Regions from separate parts of the Lysinibacillus sp. FN11 genome, predicted to be linked through region 3. Evidence: riboswitches for the same ligand, from Rfam matches in the RefSeq annotation. Region 3 holds a riboswitch; each other region holds the start of a gene.
The links. Region 3 has a riboswitch for S-adenosylmethionine ahead of NP781_RS21110 (cyclase family protein). Riboswitches for the same ligand answer to the same signal wherever they lie in the genome.
Positions count from the first base shown of each region.

Region 1: another riboswitch for S-adenosylmethionine. It lies ahead of NP781_RS19630 (bifunctional homocysteine S-methyltransferase/methylenetetrahydrofolate reductase); the one in region 3 lies ahead of NP781_RS21110 (cyclase family protein).
Region 2: another riboswitch for S-adenosylmethionine. It lies ahead of NP781_RS17320 (methionine ABC transporter ATP-binding protein); the one in region 3 lies ahead of NP781_RS21110 (cyclase family protein).
Region 4: another riboswitch for S-adenosylmethionine. It lies ahead of metA (homoserine O-succinyltransferase); the one in region 3 lies ahead of NP781_RS21110 (cyclase family protein).

Region 1 is NZ_CP102383.1:3,714,355-3,719,981, forward strand. Features, by position in the region: gene metH (methionine synthase) at 1-96, opposite strand, end outside; gene NP781_RS19630 (bifunctional homocysteine S-methyltransferase/methylenetetrahydrofolate reductase) at 89-1,936, opposite strand; SAM riboswitch class I at 2,025-2,125, opposite strand; gene NP781_RS19635 (protoporphyrinogen oxidase) at 2,225-3,619, opposite strand; gene NP781_RS19640 (globin-coupled sensor protein) at 3,857-5,149, opposite strand.
Region 2 is NZ_CP102383.1:3,259,559-3,265,185, forward strand. Features, by position in the region: gene NP781_RS17310 (MetQ/NlpA family ABC transporter substrate-binding protein) at 1-780, opposite strand, end outside; gene NP781_RS17315 (methionine ABC transporter permease) at 849-1,517, opposite strand; gene NP781_RS17320 (methionine ABC transporter ATP-binding protein) at 1,507-2,535, opposite strand; SAM riboswitch class I at 2,618-2,721, opposite strand; gene NP781_RS17325 (thioredoxin family protein) at 2,778-3,089, opposite strand; gene NP781_RS17330 (toprim domain-containing protein) at 3,104-3,445, opposite strand; gene gcvH (glycine cleavage system protein GcvH) at 3,537-3,917, opposite strand; partial or broken gene NP781_RS17340 (arsenate reductase family protein) at 3,998-4,353, opposite strand; gene NP781_RS17345 (acyl-CoA dehydrogenase FadE) at 4,542-5,627, opposite strand, start outside.
Region 3 is NZ_CP102383.1:4,008,648-4,014,274, forward strand. Features, by position in the region: gene NP781_RS21100 (helix-turn-helix domain-containing protein) at 1-924, shown strand, start outside; gene NP781_RS21105 (YuzC family spore coat inner layer protein) at 1,039-1,443, shown strand; SAM riboswitch class I at 1,525-1,630, shown strand; gene NP781_RS21110 (cyclase family protein) at 1,723-2,460, shown strand; gene NP781_RS21115 (DedA family protein) at 2,491-3,087, opposite strand; gene NP781_RS21120 (Cof-type HAD-IIB family hydrolase) at 3,149-3,922, opposite strand; gene NP781_RS21125 (DUF2225 domain-containing protein) at 4,256-4,939, shown strand; gene NP781_RS21130 (hypothetical protein) at 4,962-5,315, shown strand; partial or broken gene NP781_RS25570 (erythromycin esterase family protein) at 5,456-5,627, shown strand, end outside.
Region 4 is NZ_CP102383.1:2,011,290-2,016,916, forward strand. Features, by position in the region: gene NP781_RS10750 (GerAB/ArcD/ProY family transporter) at 1-207, shown strand, start outside; partial or broken gene metA (homoserine O-succinyltransferase) at 248-1,182, opposite strand; SAM riboswitch class I at 1,306-1,417, opposite strand; gene NP781_RS10760 (nucleotide excision repair endonuclease) at 1,621-1,992, shown strand; gene NP781_RS10765 (hypothetical protein) at 2,043-2,429, opposite strand; gene NP781_RS10770 (TrmB family transcriptional regulator) at 2,453-3,235, opposite strand; partial or broken gene NP781_RS10775 (TSUP family transporter) at 3,361-4,130, shown strand; partial or broken gene panF (sodium/pantothenate symporter) at 4,171-5,615, opposite strand; gene NP781_RS10785 (YhdT family protein) at 5,615-5,627, opposite strand, start outside.

The sequences.
Region 1 (5,627 bases), 290 kb from region 3:
TGCTGATAAATTTTCATTTTGTAGCATTGTTCCCATTGCGCCATCAAGAATTAAAATGCGTTTCTCTAGTTGCTCTTCAATCGAGTGCTTAGCCATGTATACTTACTCCTTTTTTCTGTTCATCCAATTGCTCTATATATTTCATCAACTCTAGTGTCACATCGTAACGTAAAAATGGTGTAATAAGGTAAATCCCATTGAAATATTGCGTAGCCACTTCTACTAATTCTTTGGCAATAGCAATCCCTTCCAATGTTGCCTTTTCTTTATCTTCTCCACATGCTTTCATTCTTGTTAAGGCATCTTCAGATAATTTGATACCTGGCACTTCATGATGTAAAAATTCAGCGCTTTTATAACTCGTAACAGGCATAATACCGATGTAAATTGGAGCTTGTAAATGCTTTGTTGCCTCATAAATCTCTACAATCTTCTCTTTCGTATATACTGGTTGAGAAATGAAATAGTCTGCCCCATGCTCAATTTTCTTCTCCAAGCGTGTCACAGCACGATCTAACACACGGACGTTTGGATTAAATGCAGCAGCAACTGAAAAATTTGCTTTTTTACGAAGTGGCTTACCTGAGAACGAGACCCCTTCATTTAATTGCTTAATTAATTGGATTAGCTCCATGGAAGATACATCATAAACACTTGTCGCACCTGGGAAATCTCCTACTTTCGTTGGATCACCCGTAACGGCCAACACATCATGAATACCTAAAGCATTTAACCCCATTAAATGGGATTGTAGACCAATTAAATTACGGTCGCGACATGTAATATGAGTTAGTGGGCGTACATTATGTGTGCTCTTCAACAATGCGCCCATTGCAATATTACTAATACGTGGAGAGGCCAGTGAATTGTCTGCCATCATAACTACATCTGCACCTGCATCATATAATTGCTTTGCTCCTTCAAGGAACCCATCGATCTCTAAATGTCTAGGTGTATCCAACTCTACTATGACAGAGCGTTCACGTTTAACTTTTTCATGAAGAGGCTCATACTTTGTTGGCTCCGCTTCCCGAACAATCTCAATCTTTTTAGGCTTCGCATGCTTCTCCTGAACCGGTGATAACTCTTCTAAATACTTCTTTGCTGCTGCAATATGTTTGGGTGTTGTACCACAGCAGCCCCCTATTAAGCGTACACCTTGATCACGCAATTCAACAGCCGCTCGACCAAAATAATCAGCTTCTGACTCATAAACGACACGCCCATCCTCTAAGTCCAGAAGTGAAGCATTTGGATAGGCCGACATAAATGCCTTATGAGGAAGTTCTACACCCTCAAATGCCAGAATTGTATGGTGTGGACCTAGTCGACAATTGACACCAACAATATCAGCACCTAGGAATTCAAGCTCATGTAGAGCATTATTTAAAGACATCCCATTTTGTAAAACACCAGGCTCATGCATAGAAACTTGTGCAATAATCGGCAATTTTGTTTTTTCTCGTAGCATCTTTAAGGTTGCTGTTAATTCTTCAAAATCATAATAAGTTTCAAGTAAAAGGCCATCTGGATTCCCTGCAAGTAAGACTCTTGCTTGTTCTTCAATAGTCGCTAATATTTCATCCAAGGTTGCATCACTTTTACGAATTCCCCGAATACCACCAATTGTTCCTAAAACAAATTGACCGCCATCAGCCGCTGCTCGTTTTGCGATGGTGATAGCAGCTTCATTAAATTGTTGGACACGTGATTCTAATCCATAGCGAGCTAATTTAATGGCATTTGCACCGTACGTATTCGTTTGAATGATGTCAGCACCAGCTGCAATATATTCTCTATGAATCTTTTCAATTAACTCGGGTCTCTGAACATTCATTTCCTCATGGCAATACTCCAATCCATAGCCATATAGCACTGTGCCTATTGCACCGTCTGCCGTCAATACATGCGTTTTTAACCTTTCAAGCAATCCCATAAAATTAGCCTCTCTTCCTATGTCTCTATATAATAAAAAGCCTTCTTTCATAAAAAAGAAGGCTTTAACGATTCATCATTGTTGTTCCTTCTCATCTTCGACTCAACGGTCTTCTGGATTTAGCACCTGACAATAAAGTTGGTTGCTGAAGCTTCAATGGGCCAGTCCCTCTGCTTCTCTTGATAAGAATTAAGTATGAATTTTTTAAATAATTAAAAGAATCATATCGTTTACTGACGAATGAGTCAAGACTATTTCACATAACAAAGTTTTTTTCCACTTAAAATCTTAGAAATTGGCAAGTTCCTTTGCAAGCTCTTCGCCAATTTTTTTCCCATTTTGAATGCAAGCACCGATACCTACGCCAAAATATGAGCACCCTGCAATCGATAAATTAGGATATTTCTCATGTAATTCTTGTAGTAATCCTTGTAATGCCTCACGATGTGCTAGATCATATTTAGGCATTTGATCAATCCATTTTGTTACATTCACAACGGTTGGTTGCTCCTCTATTCCTAGGCTCTTTCTCACATCTTCTAAAGCAACTGCTGCCAATTCTTCATCCGTCATGGCACGTAGTTGCTCATAGGCTGGATTGATGCTCTTATAAAAGAGTCGCACAAGTAATTTATTTTCTTTCGATGTATGCTTCCATTTACGACTAGTCCAAGTTGCTGCATTACAAGTAACGTCTGAATTATGGGAAACAATATAGCCTGTTCCATCTGCTGGCAATTTAGCATCTGGCACATCAAAACCTAAATAGATAGTAATCGCTGACGCTGTCGTAAATCGATCAAAATAGCGGTTTAAAGATTCATCCTGTAGCAGATTTTGGACAGTATCGTTCGGTAATGCTAAAACGACATAATCTGACTCAATAATTTCACCATTAGCTAAGGTAATAGTGTAGTTCTTATCTTGTTTTTGAACATTTAACGTAGTAACACCCTTGATAATTTCTACATCGGATAAGGTTTGTTCAAGTCGATCAATTAAAGAAGATAAACCTTTTTTAAACGATATAAATTTTTTGTTCGCTGCTTTAACAAATTGCTCACGATTCGCATCAAAGCCTTTAATAATACTTCCATAATCATTCTTATAATCAATCAAATACGGTAAAGTAGAGCCAATAGAAAGCTGATGTAAATCTCCCGAATAAACACCTGCAAGGACTGGTGCAATTTGATTTTTCACCAGTTCCTCTCCTAAATAGTAAGTTAAAAATTCACCGATTGAACTTTCCTTTGTGAAGCTATTGTTTGGCAATGTTAAATCCTTCAACGCTTCTTTTTTTCCTTGCTCGGAAATAAGTGTACTTTCCTCTAAGGATGCTAAACTCATCGGTATTCCGAAAGTTGAATCTGCCGGAATAGCATGTAACTCATTATTCGTATAAATATAAGAAATACCTGTTTCGTTGTAAACTAGTTCCGCCTCAAAATCAAGCTCCCGCACGAGTTCCATAACGCCTTGATGACGGGCTACAATAGAATCAGCACCCGTTTCCATGATGAAACCTTTTTCATGTGCTGAATATAATTTGCCTCCTAAATATGTATTTTTTTCTATAAGCACTAGACGAACATCTAAATTATGTTCCTTTACTTGACGTTGCAAATAATGCATTGTACATAGTCCTGTAATACCGCCGCCTAAAACAACAACTGTTTTCATCATAACCGCCCCTATTATTCGTTCTTTCTACAGTATAATCTTTTTTTCATTGAAAATTACGTTAAACCCTTTACAAATTTAGCAAAAATAGAGCTATTTCTTCAGTGAAATAGCTCTTACTTTCTGAATCTCTATAAGATTGATCCTCTATAACGATGGCTTCACAACAAACATTTTAATAGGTACTATAGTGTTTATTACGTCTAAAAACATAAAAAATAGGATGTTGTTAATAGTCTATCCTTTTAAATTTTGCGCAAAGCTCGCTAATTTTTCTGCTGAATTTGTTACCTCAGTAAATGAAGTGCCTAATTCACTTAATATGCCTACAATTGCTTGTATTTTTGTTGCCATACACTCATTTTGATCTTTTGCCTCTGTCATGGCTCCCAATATACTCGTAAATTGGCCTTCAGTTTGTAACATATTTTCTTCACCTGCTGCAACTTCATCTTGAATATTTGTCAAAGAATACTCTAGTTTCTCTGTTCGTTCACCTGTCTTTTTCAATAACAAAGCCACCGCTGTAACAGATTCTTTTGTCTGAATTGATAATTTCCGTACTTCATCGGCCACTACACTAAAGCCCTTTCCCGCTTCCCCAGCACGTGCTGCTTCAATTGCTGCATTTAAAGCCAATAGATTTGTTTGATTCGCAATATTGGTCACAACACTCATGATTGTTTCCATTTCCTTAGACATACCTGATAATTGTTCTATATTTTCTTCTATATCATGAAGAGAATGACTAATATTTAGCATATTTTGTGATTGATTTTTTAAACGCTCGCGACCCTCAAGTGCTTGGTTTTCAGCCAGTGTAGACACATCGAGTGATTTTTTTGCCAAATGTTTAATTTCGTCAGATTGCTTACTTAAGCAGGAAAATGAATTATTGGTTTCCTGTGAGATAGCTGCAAGTGCTTCCGAAGAATCTACAATCTGTCGTTCAATCGCTTCTTTTTCATGAACCATTTTTTCTTTCAGTTGTTCCACAGTGTTTTCAAAAGCTTCTAAAACGAGTTGTTGCTCAAAATTACAAATTTTCGATATAGCTCTGATCGTATTAAATTGATCTTGTGGAAATTCTATATTTTTTTCGACTAAATCAATAAATGATATCGATAAATCTTGGAATGCACAGATATACCACTGTGTTCTAAGCCCAATGTGGACATGCACCTTTGCAATTTTTACACGCCTTTGGTAATACATCTCATCAATGGTTCCGTTAAACATTTCAATAATATGTTGCCGTAATGTTACTTTAAGCTTTTCTACAGAACTATGATGACTGATAATATCTACCAAATGATGCTCTGTTCCAATCATGTTGTAAAAACGGTTTACGATGTGATCTACATTATCCATAACTATTGGCTGGAAAGCTTTTAAATATTGTAAGTCGTTCTTCGTTAAGTTCAGCATTTCAATTTGCTTCGCCATCGATTGACGAGAGGACAAATCCATTTTCACTGTGTATTGCTGTAAATCCAATACCTTCGTCTTTCTCTGTTTTTGAAAAATCACACATCTTCCCTCTTTCATTCCGTTTACTTTCATCAGGCTGAGAAACATCAAATCCCTTTTAACATATTGATGGATACACGAAAAAATACCGATAAAATCAGATTAGTCAGATTTAATGGTTACATTCAATAGCGCAATTCCGTATGACAGACTTCCTCCCAAAGTATGTCGGGTACCCCTTTACTCAATTTATCCTAAGATTATATGCTTTCAGCAAACAGATATAGTCACTACATGACTATCAGTAAATTATTTACGTATGCTTCTTTTCAAAATCACTCATTTACATTAATCATTTTATAAATGACTGTCAATCTTATGAGTACCATTTTTTTACACAAAATGTATAAAAAGTCCTTGTTGTTAAATAAAGCGTAATAAACATTGAAAAAGCTACCACAATATTATTGGGTAGCTTTTTTAACTATTTTTTTGTTTATTATGCTTACTTGTTTTATATTTATTCTACTTTTTTATT
Region 2 (5,627 bases), 750 kb from region 3:
TTCTAATAATTTTTTAATTTCAGGTTTTGTTTCATCACCTGCACGTACAGCGATGATGTTAACATATGGAGATTCTTTATCTTCAAGAGAAATAGCATCTTCAATTGGGTTTAAACCGTTATCGATGGCAAAGTTAGAATTGATAAGTACTGCATCGCCTTCATCATTTTCGTACATTTGTACAAGCATCTCTGGTGCAGTATTTGCATCGAATTTAAAGTTTTTAGGATTTTCTTCAATATCCTTTAATTCTGCTGCTGTTTTATCAATGCCTTCTTTTAGTTTGATTAAGCCTTTAGCCTCTAATAATGACAGCATACGACCATGGTCAGATACTGAGTTAGAAAGTAAGATTGTTGCGCCTTCTGGCAGGTCTTCTAACGTTTTATATTTTTTTGAGTAAATACCGATTGGTTCAATGTGAACACCACCTGCATTGACGAAATCATAGCCATTGTCTTTAATTTGTAGCTCTAAATAAGGAATGTGCTGGAAATAGTTGGCATCAATATCTTTTGACTCTAAATTTTGGTTTGGTAGAACATAATCTGTATACGTTTCAATTTCAAGGTCTATGCCTTCTTTAGCTAAGATCGGTTTTGCTTTGTCTAAAATGACTGCGTGTGGTGTATTAGAAGCACCTACTTTTAATGTTACGTTTTCTTTGCTATCTGTTTGATCACCTGATGCTGATTTTTCATCTTCTTTTTTATCTGTACCGCAAGCTGCTAATGCTAGTACAAGTATTGATAAAAATAATCCTGCTAATAACTTTTTCATTTATGACACTCCCTTTTATTTGTTTAAAATATGTTAGCGGTAAGAACCGAAATAACCTCTTTTACTTGCTAGCGTTTATCAATTTTCTCGGTAATTAAATCACCAATCCATTGAATAATAAATACGACTACTAAGATCAAAATAGTTGCCATTAATGTCACATCTTGGCGATTTCGCTGGAAGCCGTCTAAGAAAGCTAAGTTACCAAGACCCCCTGCACCAATAATTCCTGCCATCGCAGTATAACCTACAAGAGCAACAGCCGTTACAGTGATACCAGAAATCAAGGCTGGCAATGATTCAGGAACCAATACTTTCCAAATAATTGTAGAAGTTTTCGCCCCCATTGAACGAGCTGCTTCAATCACACCTTTATCAATTTCACGTAACGCAATTAATACCATACGAGCATAAAACGGTGCTGCACCGATAATTAATGCAGGTAACGCCGCATTAGCTCCTCGAATTGTACCTAGTAAAAACTTCGTAAATGGAATTAATAAAATAATTAATACGATAAATGGAATGGACCGGAAAATATTGACGAGTGATCCTGTTAAAAAGTTAACGATTTTATTTGCCCATAACTGATTGGGACTAGTTAAAAATAGAACAATACCAATGACTAACCCAAGAATAAATGTCACAACCGTTGATATAGCTGTCATGTATAATGTTTCATACGTAGCTTGCCACATATTTTCCCAGTCTACATTCGGAAAGAGATTAGTTAGCATTTTCAATCACCTCCGTCTGTACTTCCACTGTATTTAAATAACGAAGGGCTTCAGTGACGTTTGTCTGAGAGCCATCAATTTGCACAATCAATGTACCATATGCACCATTTTTTGTTTGCGAAATATTTCCGTGAACAATACTTACTTCTACATCAAATTGTTTCACAAGATGTGAGATGACAGGCTGTTCTGTTTTTTCACCAACAAAAATAAGTTTGACAAGTTGTCCAGTTGGATAGTTTGTTTTAATTTGTGCTACCGTATCTTGTGTTTCCTTAGTGTCTGTAATTTGAGATACAAACTTCTTAGTAATAGCTGCCTGTGGGGCTTGGAAGACTTGCAATACCTCACCACGTTCCACAATTTCGCCTGCCTCCATCACCGCTACACGATGACAAATTTTGCGAATGACATGCATTTCGTGGGTAATCAGGACGATTGTTAAGCCTAAGCGTTCATTTATATCTACGAGTAAATCAAGAATAGCATCCGTTGTTTCAGGATCGAGTGCGGAAGTCGCCTCATCACATAGTAAAACCTCTGGATTATTCGCTAATGCACGTGCAATTCCTACACGCTGCTTTTGTCCACCAGAAAGCTGGGATGGATAGGCCTTATCGCGCCCTTCTAAGCCTACAAGGGCAATCAATTCCTTCACACGTGCTTCACGTTGAGCCTTTGGGAAGCCTGCGATTTCTAAAGGGAATGCAATATTTTCGGCAACTGTTCTCGACCAAAGTAAATTGAAATGCTGGAAAATCATACTTACCTTTTGTCTAGCCGCTCTAAGCTTTTGCCCTTTTATCGATGAAAATTCTTGATTGTTCACCGTTACTGTTCCTGCTGTCGGTTTCTCTAAACCGTTTAATAAACGAATCATGGTACTTTTACCAGCACCACTATAGCCGATAATGCCAAAAATTTCACCTTTATTAATAGTAAGGTTGACGTCTTTGACTGCCGTTAATTCGCCATTTGCTGTTTTGTATTTCTTTGTAATATTTTGAAGCTGGATCATAGCGAATACTCCTTTTCTCATATAGAAAACCCCTTCACTCACAGACAAGTAGAAGGGGTCACGTATGATACGTTAAACCGTTCTCTCATCTTTCAAAGAAAAATCTTTGAGTGATTTGGCACCTTTTCACATTGTGATGGTTGCCGGGCTTCATAGGGCACTTCCCTCCGCCACTCTTCATAAGAGTTCGATATATTTAATGTTTTAGTAATATATTTGATACTTTACCACGCTAGTAAAGTTCAGTCAATTGATTTTTTTAACAATTCATATAAAAATGGTACGGATTGAAAGGCATAAATTTTTTCTGTCACTTTTCCGCCATCACTGATGAGTAGACAGGGAACACTTTCAATTTGATGCTCATAGGCAATGTGTTCCAAAAAGTTGATATTTGCTTTACCAATTTGTAGCTGTGGCAGTAATTGTTCAATAACGGACATCATTTTAGATGCCACTGCACATGTTCCACACATCGGTGTATATAAATAAAATGCAGTTTTCTCTCCCGACTGTTTAGCCGTTTCCCACTGCTCTGTTGACCATTCTTCCATTTACTCACGCAACCTTACAAAATATATTCATTATGGATTGAAAAATGTGCACGCAGTAAAATCATCGCTAGGACTTTTCTTGGTGTCGTTTCTACTTCCTTGTATGTTGGCATTGTGCGCAGATGCTCAGCTTCTGGATAATGTCTGTCCATTAATGCACGTAGCTTATCCCCAGAAGTATCTGCATCAAAAAAAGTAAATAGCTCACAGCCCTCATAGGGATCCAGTAGTTCTTCTAGTTGATGCACACCAATTGTACCATTCGTACATAGTATTGTAACATTCTCATTCAAAATAGGCTCAATTTGTAGCTTATCTGAACGCCCTTCTACTATCAAGCATTTTCCCTCGAACATTACGCCACCTCCATTTAGAGATCCCCACTTATAAGTCATTATATAACAAAAAACGCCGGTAGTTGCCGACGTTTTTCGATTATGGCTTGTCTTATTCAGCGATCATTTCTTCGTATTGCTCTGCTGTCATTAGTTTCTCAACTTCTGATGCATCAGCAGGCTCAACAACGATCATCCATGCTTTTTCATATGGTGATTCATTAACGAATTCTGGGCTATCTTCTAAATCTGCATTTACTTCCACTACAGTACCTGAGATTGGTGCATATAATTCAGAAACAGTTTTTACTGATTCTACGCTACCGAATGGATCATCTGTTTTGATTTCGTCGCCAACTTGTGGAAGCTCAACGAATACGATATCTCCTAATTCAGATTGTGCGAAGTGAGTAATACCAATACGTACTTTTCCATCTTCTACTTTTACCCATTCATGTTCTTCAGAGTATCGTAAGTCTTTAGGTGTGCTCATGCAAAAACCCCTCCATAAATATGTAATATATTCACTTTCAGTGTGCCATACTTCTCCTCTAAATACAAGGTTTAATACGGTTATTTCCAAGCTTGCTCAAAATCTACTTCTTTAAAACCTAAAGTAACTTTTTTCCATCTGTGACGATGGGACGTTTAATTAACATACCATCTGAAGCTAATAACTCAAGCTGCTCATCCTCCGTCATTTCGGCTAACTTGTCCTTTAAGCCAAGCTCACGATATTTCATACCTGAGGTATTAAAAAATTTCTTCAAAGGCTGTCCGCTAGCCTGCCAAATAGCTGTTAATTCTTCTTTAGTGGGAGGTTGCTCTGCGATATGTACCTCTTCATAGGAAACCTCATGCTCATTTAACCACTTCTGTGCCTTTTTACATGTTGTACATTTCGGATAATGGAAAAATTGAATCGTCATTACAATGCTCCTCTTCTGTCTTTTTCTGTAGTATACCATCATAGTTGTTTTCAATGGTGAACTTCACTCTTTTTTGTAAGTTTATCCACTAGTTTTGCATTTTTATCCGTCCTCTTACGATATTAGTCATTTTTCTTATATAAAAAAACCTAGCTATCTTTTGCAGATAGCTAGGTTAGGTGTGCGCTTTAAACAATATATTTTTCAGCATCAATTAATTTAACTGAAGCCTCACGCTTCTTCACAATTAGATTGTATGGATTATTACGCGTTAGCTTACGCAGTGCAGATAATGTCATACGGGCTGCATCGCCATCTGCTGAAGCAAGAATTGTGTCTTTTGCTTCCTTTTCGATTTCTGCGAATGCTTCCTGGCAGAAAATTTGTGTGTATAGCAATTTTTGATGTGCTTTTTCAACACCGTCACGAGCAATTGCCTTTTCTGTACGTAAGACAGCTGATTCCATTGCAAATAATTGGTTAGCTATATTCGCAATGTTTACCAATACTTCTTGCTCTTGATCAAGCTTTGCACCAAAGCGTTGGGCTGCTAAGCCTGCAGCTAAGACAGCAATTTTCTTGGCATTTTTCACTAAATATTTTTCTTGTGCTAACGGCTCTGTACCGATTTCCTCTGGCATTAGCATAAGCAGCTCTTGCTGTAAATTTTGAGCCACTTGTAATAATGGCAGCTCACCTTTTAGCGCCTTTTTCATAAATGTACCAGGTACAATCATGCGGTTAATTTCGTTTGTTCCTTCAAAAATTCGATTAATACGAGAATCACGGTAAATACGCTCTACCTCATACTCAGCCATAAAGCCATAACCGCCATGAAGTTGGACAGCTTCGTCAGCAATATAGTCTAATGTTTCTGAACCGAATACTTTGGCAATAGAACATTCAATCGCATATTCGGCGATCGCACCTGCAATTACTTTTCCTTGCTTTTGCTCTTCCAGGCTTAACTGGCTTAAGCGATCCTCAAATAGTCCAACAGTACGATAGTTTAATGATTCAGAAGCATACAATTGAGAAGCCATTGTTGATAATTTTTCTTTTGTCAGATTGAAATCAGAAAGCTTTGTCTTAAACTGCTGACGTTGGTTTGTATACTGAATAGCTAACTCCAATGCACGTTTCGATCCGCCAATTGTGCCCACGCCTAGTTTATAACGACCAATGTTTAAAATATTGAACGCAATGATATGCCCACGCCCAATTTCGCCTAATAGATTTTCTACAGGTACTTCCGCATCTTCCAATACTAATGT
Region 3 (5,627 bases):
CAACTATTAATGACAACAAATGATCGAGTATTTGAAATTAGCCAATCTGTCGGATTTAATAATGAGTATTATTTCAATCGTCGTTTTAAAGAACATGTCGGCATCTCTCCAGGACAATATCGAAGAAATCAAGGCAGCCATCTACGTGTATTTGCACCATTCTTAGAAGATTTCTTTGTTGCCCTTGGGATTACGCCAATTGCTCAATTCAGTCATTCAAAATGGGGAAAACAAGACTATTTAGGTCTACAGGAAGTGCCAGATATCGATGTACAAAATAGAGAAATAGATCGACTCCTTTACTATAAGCCAACTTTAATTATGCTAGATTCTGGTATAGAGCGTTGGGAATCCTTTCATCATTTAGATGAGGTAGCCCCCGTCTGCCACCTCTCACACCCCGGAGAGAATTGGCAATCTACTTTATTTAAAATTGCAGATCTAACAGGAAAAACCTCTTTGATGCAAGACGTAATCCTACAATATGAAGATAAAGTACAACAAGCAAAAGGAATTCTTAGCAAATCTGTTTATGGGCAAAGTGTGGCATTTCTCCGTATTTCAGCCATTGGCATTACTCTATACGCGGGCCCTGAATGTGGCTATACGGGCCCCATTTTATATCGTGATTTAGGTTTAATGCCACATTCACTAGTATTGAGTATTCCGCACAATCAACGTAAAGTTCAACTGACATTTGCTCAATTGTTGCAATTAGATGCTGATCATTTATTTATTACCTTTGATAAACAACATTCCATTTATGAAAATGAGGAACGTGCTATTTTAAAAACTCCTACTTGGAAAAACCTAGCTGCCGTTAAAAGCAACTGTATCTATGAAGTAGACTTTTTAACATGGATGAATTATGGCATTTTATCACATAGTAAAAAAATTGATGATGTCTTGAATGTACTTGGCTAAAAGGAAGCTTACTTTAGCTTCCTTTTTAAATGTTTAGGACAAACATTGCACTGCTAATAACACCGAAAGCCGTTTGGCTACATAAGATAAGGTATCAGTTATAGGATAGGAGGAATGACCTTGTATTACAATCCTTATCCGTATTTTGTGCATCCCTATCATTATCCAACATCGCCTATCGCTAATCATTTTGCCATTAGACCCTTTTCGCAACACCTAGCAATGCCGACCAATAATCCTTTTCCACCTGTCGATACACACAAATTAAAAGCTCCAGCATCACGGATAAAGGCGATGATGCAGCAAGCCCAATTACTTACGGATAAAATAGATAGCTCCCAACAATTCGCACATGATTTAATGAATGCTGCTCAACTTTCAAATAAAACAGAGGTTGAAAAATTAATCACATCAACAGGCATTACGGTGAAATTTGAAACAAACTATACACCAGACAGTTTTAGAATACGTCTTATTGATAATGATTGTTGTGGCGTCACCTTAAATTTGAATTGGTGAAAATTCCTAGTGAACTTGTAAACTATAAAAAACTATGCTAAAGTGTTTGTATTGTTATTTCTGAAAATTCTTATATTACTTTTCTTATCAAGAGAGACGGAGGGATTGGCCCGATGAAGTCTCAGCAACCAGCTAACAGTATGGTGCTAATTCCAATTGGCAAAATGATCAGCCTTGAAGATGAGAAGAAGAACTACCGTTGTTTCAAGCAGGAGTCCTCTTCTATTAGGGGACTCCTTTTTTATTTACCACTATTTTTTACAGAAAGCAGGGAAATCGATGTCTAATGAACTTTTGCAAGCATTGGAATTATTAAAATCGAAACAGTGGGTTGACTTAACACATACTTTCGGCCCTAATTCACCACATTTTTTTATGTTTGAGGACGCTAAATTTGAAACATTATTTTCTCATAAGGATGGTTTCTTCGCTCAACAATTCACGTTCCCTGGTCAATATGGCACACATATCGACCCACCCATTCATTTTGTGCGAGATACTCGCTACTTAGAAGAATTAGAACTAAAAGAGCTTGTTCTCCCCCTTGTTGTTATTGATAAATCACAAGAGGCTGCGAGCAACCATGATTTTACATTAAGTGTAGAAGATATTCTTAATTTTGAGGACAAGCATGGAGAAATTGAAGCAGGAACATTTGTTGCATTACGTACAGATTGGAGTAAGCGCTGGCCAGATAAAGAGGCTTTCAGTAATAAGGATGCAGATGGACATAACCATATCCCTGGCTGGAGTTTAGAAGCTTTACAGTTTTTACTAACAAAACGTAAGGTAAGCGCAATTGGTCATGAAACATTCGATACGGACTCTGCTGCTGATTTTCGTAAAAATGGCAAGCTAGAGGGCGAATATTTTGTGCTTGACCAAGACACCTATCAAATTGAGCTAATGACTAATTTAGACAAGCTACCTGCGAAAGGCGCTATCATCTTCAATATCGTACCTAAGCCAGAAAAAGCATCTGGCTTCCCTGTGCGCTCATTTGCTATTTTGCCATAACATAAAAGTCGGTATAGCGTATACCGACTTTTATGTTTGTCCATTTCTTTTTTTGAATAAAAAGTAAGCAATGAGCATCCCTACAATAAATAAAAGGATAAGATAGATACTATAATGAGTTAAATAGTATCCAACAAATAGCCATTTCTCTCCAAGCATCTTTCCTAATGATATAAATGTGAACGTCCAGATAAATGCCCCTATATAGGCAAAAAGCGCAAACTTTCTATAAGGATAATTATTAATAGCCGCAATATATGCTGTCAAATGGCGTACCCCTGGAATAAAATAGCCAATTAATAATAGGGTAGGTCCTATTTTTGTAAACATCTTTTTCGTAAAGTCAATTTTTTGCTCTGTAATATGAATTCTAGGGCCATATTTCTGCAATAACGGTAAGCCAAAACGATAACCAATATAGTAGCTTAAGGTAATGCCTCCAACCGCACCAATCATTGCACTGACCAAAGCAGGAATGTGTTCAAGACTTTCTCGGTAAACACTATAGCCTACATAAGTTAGAAACACCTCATCAGGAAGTGGCACCCCAACAATACCTCCAATTAGAATCACGATAATCCCAAAGTATCCGTAATGTTCAATTAGAGACTGCACGTGATGTGCCATAAATCATCCCACCTAAAATTTATTAAAATCTACCTGCTATATATAGTGTAACCTCAGCGCTCTAAATGACTTGAAGCTGACGTAAAGCAAAATTGATACCGCCATCCGTAGATTTCTTTGTAACAAAATTGGCAGCTCTTTTTAGAGCTTTACTACCATTTCCCATAGCAATTCCTACTCCTACATACTCCAACATATCAATATCATTATCCCCATCCCCAAAGGCAATCGCATTCTTAGGGTCAATATTAAAATGATCAAGCACCGCTTTAATAGCTATAGACTTCGAAACATCCTGCTGTAAGACATTCACTATATAAGGATGCCAACGCTGTAAAAATATATTCGAAAATTGGCTAGTATATCTTTTTTCTGCCAGCTCATCCGCATATAAACACATGAGGAAAACCTCTTCATCTACAATTTTTTCATTTATAAGTGGAAAAGCTCGTAAAGATAAAGTTTCTTGCATCGCTCTTAAAGCTACTGGACTTTGTATGCTATTCATGGATAGCTGCTCTGTAAAAAATGTTAGGCTATGCTGCTGTTCCTGTGCAAAAGCCTGTACATTGTGGACAATTTCTTTGGCAATCGGAGTTTTATGTATGACAAGTTCCTTATGTTTCACATAGGCTCCATTTGCTGTAATAAAGGTTTCAATCCCCAGCGCTTTTAACTCATAGCACATAGATAAGGGTCTTCCAGTAGCCGCTACAAGATGGATTCCCTTTTCTTGCAATAGCTGAATAGCTTGTTTTGTACTTTCTTCCACACAGCCATCCTCATAATTAATCAATGTGCCGTCTACATCAAAAAACACGATATTACACTTCATTTTGAGCACCTCCATTATAGTTATTTAGAACCAATTAAATTAAATTTATAATTTTTCTCCCATGAAATATGTGAAAGTATTTTGACAAACTGTAAGCAAACTATACAACTTCCATTTACACCACCGATAAAAACTATTACAAGCGTATTTATAATAATATTTAACTAAAAATTCCTTGAATATTTTTATTTTAATAATTCTAAAGGAGTATACCAAAGAACACAAAATTGTTAAAATAAAAGATAATAACTTAAATACATTGAACGATAAAATCTTATGTATAAATAGAACAAAAGAAATAAAATTTTAGAGTACGCAAAGGAGTTGATTCTTATGGCATTTAACATTTACTACTATGAAAGTAGTGTGGATTGTAAATTTTGCAAAAAGCAGTTTACAACATATAAAGTTCGCCCTAATCGATATAAAATTATCGAAGAACAAACGGATTTCATGCCTGTTTACGATGGCCTAAACCCTTTGCTATATGAAGTTGCCGTATGTCCACATTGTGGCTATGCCTACCATAAATCTATGACACGGACATATGGACCTTTCATGCTACTCATTGATGAACTATACATTAAAGAGCTCCAGAAACCTATGGATATTTGTCAGGAACGTACAATTGATGATGCCATTATCAGTTTTAAGCTCGCCTATTTAGTATCCCGTGCGTCAATGGAAGAATCTCTTTTAATGGCGAATTTCGCTTTAAAAATTGCTTGGCTCTATCGATTAAAAAAGGACGAAGAATCCGAAAAGCGCTATCTTTTTGCAGCTAGAGACTTTTATAGTAAATCCTTTGCCTCTAATCAAGAAGGTGGAGAGAGAATTCAGTTTTTACATGCTGAATTGAGCCTTCGACTTGGTGATATTCCTGAAGCTAAAAAAGGATTTTCACGCTTAATTGCTGATCGAAATGTTTCGACAAAATATCGCAAGCTTGCACGCAATCGTTGGGAAAATTATAAATATGACGAACAACCTGTAACAATTAATGAAATCATTAATTAGTGGGACGAGGAGATGATTAACTATGTTGCTATTTCAAAGGAAAATTGATGTGAGAGAAGAGGATATATTTTCAGAGCTACATCATTTTTTATTAAGAAAAAATAATCGCTACCTAACAAACGATGAAGTTGTCGCTTTAACAGGCGTATCATCTGAGTTGCTTCACAAATGGGTAAAAGCAGGAAAATTAAAGAACTCCATTTTCCCTAATTTAGGGGCACCATGCGAACGATGTGGGCAGATTACGCAAGCTAAAATTTGCGTGAGCTGCTCTTCCTCCATTGTTGGTACATTAAAACAAGAAGAAAAGGATCGTGCATGGTTTAACCAAATTCAACGTAACCATGCAAGAGCAAGTACGTATCACTATAAATAGCATTCCTACATCTCCATCACTTGGAGGTGTTTTTCTTTTTTACATACTAAATTTAAACTAATTTTAAACAAATTCTTCCTAAACTTTAAACTCCCCTTCCTATAATTAAGTATCAATATAAAGTGAAGGGCTGATAATTAATGAGGAAAGCTAGGAAGCATAAGGTTTTATTAAGTTTTGCACTGGCAAGTTTAATAACAGTAAGTGGAGTAGTAAATGTCTCTGCTGTTGCCCCTGTAAATGAGGAGATTATTGAAAACGTTTCTGCCGTCAAACAAGCTAGGACTTCTAATGAAACATTACTTGATTGGA
Region 4 (5,627 bases), 2.0 Mb from region 3:
GTTATTGGACTTTCTCAAATTGTTCATCCAGATATTGTGCATTCTACTAATTATAATAATGAAATTTGGCCAATCTTTTCCTTTATTTTCACCATTTTATTACCCATACTATTGCTGATTGTGGTAGTTATTCGAAATCGTAAATCCAAAGCTCAAAAAAACGAAACACCTCAGCAGGAAACAGAAAATGACAATCAAAAAGTCTAATTTCTTTTAAAGCTAGAAAAGAAATTAGACTTTTTATTAATTAAATATGATATTCGATTTCATCTACAAAATCCCATTCATATGGTGTTTCTTGGTAAACATAGTAGTTCAACCAGTTAGAGAATAATAGATGCGTATGGGCACGCCATGTATTCATCGGCACTTGTGTCGGATCGTCATTCGGGAAGTAGTTTACAGGAACAGCGATATCTATGCCCTTCGCCACATCGCGACTGTATTCATCGGCTAGCGTTGTCGCATCATACTCTAGATGCCCCGTAATCATAATATTTTTATTATCTTTTGATTGTACAATAAATACCCCTGCATCCTCTGAATAGGATAATAATCGTAGATCTGGATGATTGCGAACCTCGTCAATCGAAACAGATGTATAGCGTGAGTGGGGCGCAGTAAATAAATCACTAAAGCCACGTACCAAATCTACAGTTAAATCTGTAATCACATGGGAATAGACACCTGAGCATTTAGCAGAAAGCTCGACCTTCCCAATGCCATAATGATGATACAATGCAGCCTGTGCCCCCCAACATATATGTAGCACAGATGTCACATTCTTTTTTGACCAATCCATAATTTCTGAAATTTCCTGCCAATAGTTGACCTCTTCAAAAGCCATTTTTTCTACTGGCGCACCAGTTATAATCATACCATCATAGCGGCGGTGTCGAATCTGATTGAACGTTGTGTAAAAAAGCTGCAAATGAGATTTACTCACATTTTTAGACTCGTGTGTGGCTGTATTCAAAAAGGTAATATTCACCTGTAATGGTGTATTCCCCAATAAACGTAATAATTGGAGCTCTGTTTTTTCTTTTTCAGGCATTAAATTTAATATTAATATATTTAATGGACGGATTTGCTGTGTTTTCGCACGATCTTCTTCCATGACGAAGATTTTTCCTCACGTAAATGTTCTCCAGCTGGTAAATTTTTCGGAATATTAATTGGCATCTTGCTTTCCCCTCTCTATAATCACTCTCTTTTAGCAAACCTTGCTTGCATAGGATGCAACAAAATTAAAAAATCCTCCTCATTCCATACGAGATAGAATGAGAAGGATTTTTTTCACGTCCACTCTTATCTCTCAAAGGAAAAAATCCTTTGCTGGAATTAGCACCTTTCTAACAATTGTTAGAGGTTGCTGAAGCGTCATCGGGCCAAATCCCTCAGCTTCTCTTGATAAGATTATTTAATTATCTTGAATTGTAACACGAACTAGTTAGAATATCAATAATTCATAGAATATTTTGTGATTCATGTGCATGTTCCTTGCTCAATTGATGTACACTAAGCTTGCTATATGTGGTGTTTCTGCATTTAAAATTTATGGTAAACATGCCGTAATTATGTTACCATATACTTTTAGTAAGAGAGAGGAACGTGAATAGTTTGATTAAAATTGAATTTCCAAAACCAGATCTAGTAATCCGTCAACGTGAACAAGATTTAAAACCAGGTGATGTGCCAATCACACCTTACTTCGGTTTTATTGACTTCCATAAAATCACACGTGATAAAGGCGGCATTTTCTTATTCTATAATGACAAGAATGAGCTATTATTTGTTGGGAAAGCACGTAAAATTCGTCAACGTATTAAAAAACATTTCGAGGATAATGTATCTCCGATGAAAAACCATCGTGATGAAGTGTTCAAAATTGAAGTCTATGAAGTAGAAGATCCAATGGAACGTGAAATTTACGAAACATACGCGATTAATACTTTCCGCTCTAAATATAACGTAGACAAAGTCTTTTATTAGACATCTCATAAAGAAACCGAAATCTCATCTAAAGATTTCGGTTTCTTTTATCACATAATGGTCATACGATCAATGGGCGTACTCTGACCGTTTATTCGCAAATCAATGGTATCAAGCTCAGGATTCTTGACGGTGATTTGAAAAACATAGGGCTGAGCCTCTTTCCTTTGCTCGCTGCCTTCTTCTAACTGGATGATAAGCCTATTTCCCTCAGCTGTAATACTTGCCAATACATTCCCTTTTGAATAATAAACAAGATAATATGGAGCATCATTTTCATGTAATAGTTGTATTCTGTCATTAGAAACAATATTTTTTTGGACATTATCTGGGACAACCGTTAGCTCATGAATCGTTGGTGGATTGGTTGGTGGTGTAGCATTACAGGCTCCTAGCATGAGTAAGCTCATTAAACCTAGCAACACGAATTTTTTCAAGTTACTCCCCTTCCCTTATAAGACTATTCTAAGAAAAAAGCTTTCCGCTCCTTAGCAATCCAGTCTTCTAACTCCTGATCATCCCGTTTTACTAACCGATTAATGAGTACATCATGCCATATATAATCCTCTAACAAATAAATGTGAACGGAATCATTGGTGATAAAGGCCGTCTCTTGGGTAGATGGAGAATGACCATAAATCATTTCCTGACCATCTACCGATAAGATAAACCAATGCGGTGTCGACGCTTTTTTTGTATAATGTGTGGCTCTATGCTGGTCAATTGAGGCTAGATGCTCTCCTACATATAACGTAATGCCATGAACAGGAACATGCAGCGCCACCTCTTGCAAATCTTCACGTAAGACCTCATACATATCTTCCCACATCGACAGCATCACTTTTTTCTTCGCCTTCTTTAGAAGTGACTGACAATAATTGATAATAGATTCCCTGCCCTTCAGCATGACCACTTTAGGCTCAGCTTCCTGCACTTTTTCCTCTAATTTCTCTAGCTTCCCGCTTATAGACGTAAAATTCGACTCCCAGCGCTGTTGCATTTGCTGTAAGAACACAGACACAGGCATTGCCGAATAGGTCGTTTGTTCTGCGGTCTCTTCTTTTAACACGATGCCCTTTTCTACAAGGATATTTAAAATATCATACACTCTTGCACGTGGTATGCCAGAATTTTTACTAACCTGATAGGCACTGACATGACTTTGCTGAACAAGTGCCGTATAGGCCTTCGCTTCATATTCTGTAAAACCCATTTCTTTCAGCTGGGTGATTAATTCCTCCATGTAATCCCTCCATTATCTTTATTATAGGCTACCAATGTGAAGATTTGCCAATGAAAAAATGGGGTTTACAGCGCAAATAAAATTAGTTACTATTTCAGTAGTAACTAATTATAAAGAGGTGTCATATGTTGTTTGAAATCGATGTACATATTCTCATACTATTAATTTCATTTGGATTTCTGGCGGCTTTTGTTGACTCAGTAGTGGGAGGGGAGGTTTAATTTCACTACCAGCCCTACTATTTGTTGGGCTCAATCCAGCCGCTGCTGTTGCCACAAACAAACTAGCAGGAGCTATGGGCTCGCTCACTTCCTCTATTTCTTTCTATCGTTCTGGCCAGCTGGACATTCGCTCTGTCCTCAAATATTTTCCACTAGCATTTATCGGATCATTATGTGGTGCTTGGACTGTGCATCTGATTAATCCAGCATTACTAAAGCCATTAATGCTTGTTATGCTGGCGGCTGTTGGGGTATATACGATCTTTAAAAAGGATTGGGGTGCCGTCGCTACCGTAAAAAATCTATCTAAAAAACATTTGTTTTTATTTATGCTGCTATTATTTGCTATTGGTTTTTATGATGGATTTCTTGGTCCTGGGACAGGGTCCTTTTTAATCTTTAGCTTCTTACTGGTAGGCTTTGATTTTTTAAAGGCGGCTGGTAATGCGAAGTTTTTAAATTTGGCGAGTAATGTGGCTGGTGTTTGTATGTTTGCTTACTTAGGTCAAATTCATTATGTTTATGGTCTAGTCATGGGCATTGCGCAAATTGGTGGGGCTATGCTTGGCTCACGCATGGCAATCAAGAAAGGAAGTGGCTTTGTCCGCACACTATTTATTGTCGTTACAATGACATTACTTGCGAAAAATGCCTATGATTTTATGATGCATTAAAATAAACGCCACAGAATTTGAAATCTGTGGCGTTTTGGCGTTAAATCATAAGCTTTTCGTTTTTAAATTTATGACTAGTGGACAAACTGACAAGCACAAAAATAAAGAAGGATGCGACAATTGGTATCGTGACTGTATGCATACCAAAGACAGAAGGATAAAACCGATCAATCATAATGTACAACAACATGCCTGTAATCATCGACGCAATCGCTCCGTATTTATTGGCTTTTTTCCAATACAATCCTAAAACGACTGTCCAAATAAAGACAGCCTCTAGTCCACCAAAGGCAAATAAGTTCAACCACACTAATAAATCAGGTGGATTGAGTGCAAAGATGACAACCGCTAGGCCTATGACTGTTGTTACAATAAAGCTTGCACGCTTAATCTCTGCATCACTAGCTTTCGGCTTCATATAATTTAAATAGATGTCTTTGACAACTGTAGAGCTGACAAGCATTAGTAAAGCATTAACCGTAGACATTGTCGCAGCCATTGGTGCAGCTAAAACGATTCCTGCTAAAAATGGCGGTAATACCTTCAATGTCAGGAGCGGCATGACTTTATCACCAATTTCAATGCCAGGTATGACAGGTCGGGCTAACACACCAATTAAATGCATGCCAAACATGATTGTCCCTATGGCAATCGTGCCAATAAGAATCGCTTGATGCATACTTTTGGAATCCTTATAGCTCATCGCACGAACCGCAATTTGCGGAAGTCCTACAACCCCTACACCGATGAGAATCCAAAATGTCGAGACATACAAAGGTGTTAAATCTCCTTGTGCGCCAAATGGTGACACTAAGTCAGGATTTTCAGCAACCAGTGAGGCCATTATATTGTCGATGCCTCCACCTGCCACAATCGTGCCGATTAATAAAATAATTGTACCAATCACCATAATGGAACCTTGGACCGTATCTGTTAGCGCAACCGCACGGAAACCTCCAATAATCACATATACTAACACGGAAATCGCAAAAATAAACAATGCTGCAGTGTAGCTTAAGCCAGTTAACGACTCAATTAAGCGTGCACCCCAACCCATTGAGCCATCATAGCCGAAAATAAGAAAACAATGATGCTAATGGCTGATAAAATAACAATGACATGGCTTTTGTAGCGTTCGCGTAAAAAGTCGATTAACGTAATGGCCTGGTAACGACGAGCAATAATGGCGAATTTTTTCCCTAAAATCATGAGCACAAAATAACCTGCTGGTAGCTGAGCCATTGCCAGTAATACCCACCCAAGTCCTTTTGTATAGGCTACACCCGGTCCTCCGATAAAACTACTCGCACTGCCATATGTAGCAATCATCGTCATCGCAAGGATAAAACCACCCATTTCACGACCACCTAGGAAATACTCCTGTAGGAATGAATTAGAGGAGCGTACATGCTTATTGGCCCAAATACCGATTCCAAATATAATAATTAAAAATAATAGCAATGGAAATACAACTTGCCAATGCATTAGCGATCCACC